Rubinisphaera italica: one gene and its partner. The protein of the gene in region 1 interacts with the protein of each later gene in a pairwise test. Links are inferred from orthologs where the notes say so. Each region holds a gene or a part of one and is shown on either strand. Other genes may lie near its edges. The genes, in order: panC and Pan54_RS00915.

Region 1 (3,118 bases):
CCGGCTTTCGATCGTTTGGGGATCACCTGAGGAGAGCTGTCCGGCTCGATTTCCTCCCCATAGAATTCCAGCCAGACTAAATAAGCCAAAGCGACAATCACGATCAAAATACTCACGTTTTGAGAGGGAGTCAGTCCGGTATCGAGCACTGTAAATTCATCACCTCGAACGAATTCGATGAGGAAGCGATTGATCGGATAAAAGATGGCTCCGACTGCGAGCACTTCACCAATCCGGCGGCGATATCGAAAGACAACGGCTGTTACAAACGCGAGTAGAAATCCGCCAATCGAGCTATAGATTTGCGACGGATGCAACGGAAAACTGCCGAGGGATTCAGGACTGAGAAATCCGAGATTGACCAATGCCATGTGTGGCACAGAGCCGGGCGGAAAAGTGATCGCCCAGGGCAAGTCGCAGCGATCCCCATAACAACACCCATTGAGCAGGCAGCCAATGCGGCCAAAGCCAAGTCCTAAGAAGATGGATGGAATAACCACATCCGCCAGATTAATCGGACGGATTTTTCTCAATGAGCAGAATGCAAAATAGGAGAGAGTGGCCAGAATCATGCCGCCGTAAAATACGAGGCCACCATCAGTCAGGTTGACACATCGAAAGAGAAAGTCTGGAATTCCACTCACATTCTCAAAGACCTGATCTCGTTTTTGAACGAGATAAAAGATACGCGAGCCCGCGACTCCAGAAACGAGAATGCACATCGCAACATCCCAGATCAGTTCGCGCGAATAACCAACCTTGACGGCTCGCGTTCCTGCCCAGGCGGCCCCTGCGACAAATGCGATCAGCAGCATCATGCCGTAACCAAACACGGGAAAGATGCGGAACGGTACAAATAGAATCGCCAAAGTGCCAACGACGACCAATTGAATGGCGAGCATCATTAATGTGGACTTGAGCGTAACGGGCTTTGCCTGCTCACCCTCAGGTTGTTTGATTCCGAATTTCCAGAACCATAACGCATAGCAGCAAAAGACAAACAGCAGGAGAATGCCTGCACCAATCTGCAGCAGAGGATGCGCTTGGGTTCCATTCGGCAGAATGGAAAACGGATGATTGAGTGTCACATAAAACAATATCTGCCGCATTAGATAATCTCTCTATGCAAACGGATTCTGTATCCGTTAATGATATAATTATTGAACCGCCAAGACGCCAAGGAGAAATAAGAAATTTCCTGTTTTATTACCACGAAGGCACGAAGGCACGAAGAGATTAGTGAATGATGAAAATCAATCACAAAACAACCTGATGGATTTGAGCTGATTTTGTTACAGATCTCTTCGTTTCTTTGTGGTTTCAAAATTATTTATAGAAAACCTTCTTGTCCATCTTGGCGTCTTGGCGGTTTTATTATTTTTATTTATGATTTGAGTGACAATTCCATATTGTCAATCAGTCGTGTTGTTCCCACACGAGCCGCGATTAATGCAACCATCGTGTTTTGCTTCTCAAGAACTTCCTCCAGAGTGGTTGGGTCGACAATGGTCGCGTAATCGAGTTCCAGTCCGCCGGTTTCATTTAGTTCCTGTCTCAATGTTTTACGCAATTGCTCCAGAGACCATTCCGCATCGGCATATCGCTCTCTTGCTCTCAGAAGTGCCTGGGAGATATGAACCGCAATTTCCCGTTCCTGATCGGAAAGGTAGACATTTCTGCTCGATAACGCGAGCCCGGATTCTTCGCGGATCGTCGGACAGGTGACAATTTTCACAGGAATATCGAGATCTCTACACATCGCTCGAATAATGCTCTGCTGCTGATAATCCTTGGCTCCGAAAAAAGCCAGATCGGGCTGAACAACATTAAACAGCTTCGTCACAACAGTCGCCACGCCATCAAAATGATCTGGACGGCTTGCCCCTTCCCAGCAGTCTGCCAATGAGCCAACGGTCACTGAAATCTGTGAATCTTTTGCGTACATCTCTTCAGCAGAGGGATGAAAAACCAGCGAAGCCCCGGCTTCTGTGCACAATTTCAGATCCCGTTCCAACGGGCGGGGGTATTTGCTCAAATCTTCATGAGGAGCAAATTGTGTTGGATTCACAAAAATCGTCACCACCACGAAATCAGATTGCTCGACAGCCACTTCGATCAAACTCAAATGCCCTTCGTGCAGAGCTCCCATAGTCGGGACGCACCCAATCGACTTTCCTGATCGTCGTACTTCATGGAGAATTTGGCGAACTTCAGAAATTGTGGTGACGTTTTGCATAAGGACTTTAAGCTTCGTGAAAAATCAACGGAGTTGGAAACGTGCTGTATGTATTTCAGTAACCAGTCGTTAGTGCACTTCTCAACTCGATGTGATTTATTTGGAACCGCAGATGAACGCAGATGTCAAATATGTGCGTTCATCTGCGGTTCATTAATTTTATTTAATTCTGGAGTTTTGCAAAACTTCAGTTTGAATCCAAACTTCGAAAATGACTCGACCGATTTTGAGAAAGATTACAACCACAGAGGCACAGAGAACACAGAGACATTTTCGGAAAGTTCTGTCATGCTCAAACAATCGAACTCTTCATAAGCCTTGGATTTGAAGCCTTCTCCGTGTCCTCTGTGTCTCTGTGGTGTAAAATTAATTTCAGTTTTGTTAGGAGTTCTTATTTGTCCGGTTTTCAATTTGATCTTGAAATAGACTCACTCGCTTGCGCTTCGTGCTTATAAGTGAGGTTTTGCAAAACTTCAGTTAATTGATAACAAGTAATCACGTTGCAGGTCATTGTCCACACTATCACAATGGAGTCAGTTGCGATTCTTTTTGATCTGATTCCTCAACTTGTGAATCCTTCATGAAATATGAAAGCAACGCTGGCAGGAAAATCAGGTCGGCAAAGAGAGCAGAGCCAATCGTTAACGCTCCCATCGCGGCGAAGATGCGTTGATCGCGCATGTCGCTCAACAGGACTGTCGTGAAGCCGACGAGTAGAACGATCGTGGTCATGATCAGAGCGGTTCCGGTTTCTGTGAACGCGTGGGCAATCGCAGCATTTTGAGGCTTTCTACGGCTTTCTTCTCGATAACGTGTCAGAAAATGAATTGTGTCGTCGACCGCTATCCCCAGGCAAACCGTAAACGCACACACGCTGGCGAT
Region 2 (3,257 bases), 5.3 Mb from region 1 along the record:
GCACCGGGTGAAAGTTGCGTATCTTCGGCGACAAGTCCTAAGTCGATCACTCGGGCAAGGCGTTCTTTTCGCAATTCTTCGTAACCCGCATCAAATCGTCCTTTGTATTTGGCGATATCTTCGGGCAACGCATGCATCGGCCAGTGCGCAGCCGTGTACGCGACGTACATGAAGAACGGATTATCATCTGACTTCGACTGCTGATGCTCATCGATAAACCGCACCGCATGATCGCTGATCGCATCCGTGTAATAATAAGTCTCTGGCTGATATTCCTCATCGGCATAGGGAGAGATTTGCGTGTTGTCCCGAGTGAGCGAATTCGGATCGAAGAAACTTCCTGCTCCATGAATCGTTCCATAAAAACGATCAAACCCCCGCTGCAATGGCCAGTTATTTCGTGGCGACCCCGGAGCAATATGCGGTGTCACATGCCACTTACCAGCCATAAATGTCGAATAACCGGCTGGCTTCAACACTTCGGCAATCGTACGACATCGTTGATTCAACTCCCCGCGATAACCTTCAAGCCCCTTGTCATTCATCATGTGACCGACCCCCGCCTGATGCGGATAAAGCCCCGTTAATAAGGAAGCCCGCGTCGGGCAACAACGCCCCGTATTATAGAACTGAGTGAACTTCAAACCCTTGGCGGCCAGTGCATCAAGCGTCGGCGTTTCCACCTCCCCGCCATAACAGCCAATGTCCGAAAAGCCCATATCATCCGACATAATCAAAATAATATTCGGCCGTTCCACCGCCTGCAGAGGCGAAGCAACGGAAAGATAGACGGCAAGAAAAGCAAACAGAGCGCTTTGAGTTCGATTCACTGATGTTCTCCTCAAAAGGTGAAGCATGACCTGACATGACGACACGCGGAATTATTTTGCAAACGATGGGTCCCAAGTTTGATTCAAGGCTCTCGCCTTCAGGCGAAACCTTCAGGTTCTACCCCTTGGAAAATTTCACCAGAACGTGTGGGCGGATTGCGACAGCAATTCATCAGAACTCCATGACTTCAGTCCATAGCCCACGGCTCCGGTCAGCTTCTGTTGACTTGATGATTAACGACTATCGCTCCAGCCGATTGTCATTCAGTAAAAATAAGATTTCTCCTGAAATACAGAACAGGCATCGCAGTGGCCGATAATCTGCATAATTTGATCACATCATTCCAGTAGCAGAGAGATCCCGCAATGCTGATCACTATGTACCGTTGCTGTAATCTAAATAATACGGTTCTAATTTAACTTTGAATTTAATCAAAGACGATCTTATCAGAATTCTCTTGCGACCAGCGCAGGAACGCGCGAAACGGATGTGTAAATGCGGTTGGTTCTCTGTCCAGCCATTCGTAGATCTCTGCGAAATCCAGATATTGAATCTCTGAGATTTCATTCGGATCGGGTATTGGAACGGCGTCACTCTGACAGGCATAGAGCTCGGTATGTTCATAACCTGTTTCCGGTCCGGACATAATTTTGTGCCAGCGGGTCAGCTGAGCTTCAATGCCGAGTTCTTCCGACAATTCTCTAGCCGCTGATACGGAATAAGCTTCCCCTGCACTGACATGTCCGGAAGCAGATGAGGTCCACTTGAGTGGTTCCTCTTCTTTACCGGCTGCCCGCAAATGGATCAGCAGTTTTCCTGCAGAGTTGATCACCCAGATGTGTGTGGCTCGATGCAGATGTCCTTCGCCGTGCACTTCGCTGCGCGGTGCACTTCGTAGAACCTGATCGTGCTCATCGACAATATCGAACCACTCTTCTTCTGAGGGTGTTTCCGGCATGTTCTAATTCCTCTGACAAAACTTGATAATAACTGAATCATTAACTGGAGTGGCGGGGGCGTTCTGCTTTAGGGGAAGCCCCCGAAAGTTCCCTCGCCACCCTTGCTTTAATGACTTGCGTGATCGCTTTTAATTATTGAGTTTTGTCTGGCGTTCTTATTCCTCAATTCCATGAGCTTCGACATTTTTCTTTTCGGTTAAGGTCTTTAGGTAAGCGACCAGATCGCGAATCTGTGCTTTGGTCATCTGGTTGGCGATGTCAGCCGGCATCCCTGATTTTCCGGGAGCCTGATCTTCAATATCGTCTTGAGCAATCTGCACGATTTCTCCCATCGGCTTCACCAGAGTGATGAAATCGTCGGTTTCCTCTTTGATGATTCCCGAAACAATTTTTCCTTCAATCGTAACTAGAATTACTGTCTCAAACCCCTTGGCTATTTTTGCATTGGGATCGACGATGGATTCGAGCAAGTAGTGGGCTTCGTTTTTCTTACCGATCTCGGAGAGATCTGGCCCGACTCCACCTCCCTGACCATTGACCAGGTGACAACGCCTGCAGGAAGCAGCGGCGTTTCCGAAGAAGAGTTCTTCGCCCAATGTCTTGTTTCCACCTTCCAGACAAACTCGGAATTTTTCAACGGGATTCCCCGCCTCGAATTTTTCGTTGTACGATTTGACCAGTCCTGTTAACTGCTGATCTTGCGTGGCCTCTGCTGCCTGGATCACGTCAAGATGCAATCCTAGCGGCAATTGATCAGCCAACATTTTCTGGAGCAGATCAGCCAGGATCTGCTGAGTCATTTTTGCATCGAGCCTTGCTAACTGATGAATTGCATCCTGTTGCTCAGCCAAAGTTCCCTCATCGATTGCGGCCTGTAATACAGGACCCGCCTCTGCCGGATGCCGGGCGGCGAATATCTTGCGGGCCGTTTTTCGCAGTTCGGGCAGTTCAGAAGAAATCATCCGTTTTACAATCGGATCGGCTTTCTTCGTCGCAATCTGATCGAGTGCCAGTAAAGCCGAAACTCGTAAGTCAACGGAAGCCTTCTCATCATCGACATACTCCATCATCTGAGGTGCGATGTCAGAGATCTCTAAGAGAGCAGCCAGTTCAACCGCCTGTTTCTGGAGTTTCTCGCTGGCACGGAATAAATCGGGTAACGACCCTGAAACAATTTCTTTCAGATAGGGAGCAGACTGTCCTGTTCTTGGACGATACTTGCCAATCACGGCATCGATATTTGATCCACTCGACCAATTCAATAGTGCGGTCATCGCCTGCTGACGGACGGTTTCCGATAAACGATCGTTGGTGGCAATTTGCACAAGAGTTTCTGCATTCTCCTGCTGTCCGAGCAAATAATTCGCATTCACCACACGTCGCGTCAGAGCCTCCGAAAAGGTCAGATTTCCTTGATAACTGGCAAGTGCAGGCATCGCGAATTCGATCAGTTCATCATGAATGGCC

What was found.
Region 2: the proteins of panC (region 1) and Pan54_RS00915 interact in binary tests that used the Escherichia coli proteins (3 or more experiments, as listed by UniProt). The link is inferred for Rubinisphaera italica from one-to-one orthologs.

What each region holds. Positions count from the first base shown.
Region 1 is NZ_SJPG01000001.1:5,508,187-5,511,304, forward strand. What follows is about bases 311-3,097. They hold panC (pantoate--beta-alanine ligase), read right to left. Parts: upstream 2,237-3,097; coding sequence 1,385-2,236; downstream 311-1,384. Other genes in these bases: Pan54_RS20995 (prolipoprotein diacylglyceryl transferase), read right to left, coding at 311-1,109; Pan54_RS21005 (efflux RND transporter permease subunit), read right to left, coding at 2,759-3,097. Also shown: more of Pan54_RS20995, read right to left, coding at 1-310; more of Pan54_RS21005, read right to left, coding at 3,098-3,118. UniProt on the Escherichia coli protein: Catalyzes the condensation of pantoate with beta-alanine in an ATP-dependent reaction via a pantoyl-adenylate intermediate.
Region 2 is NZ_SJPG01000001.1:228,357-231,613, reverse strand. What follows is about bases 25-2,950. They hold Pan54_RS00915 (NUDIX hydrolase), read right to left. Parts: upstream 1,790-2,950; coding sequence 1,259-1,789; downstream 25-1,258. Other genes in these bases: Pan54_RS00910 (PVC-type heme-binding CxxCH protein), read right to left, coding at 1,946-2,950; Pan54_RS00920 (arylsulfatase), read right to left, coding at 25-857. In the rest of the region: more of Pan54_RS00920, read right to left, coding at 1-24; more of Pan54_RS00910, read right to left, coding at 2,951-3,257.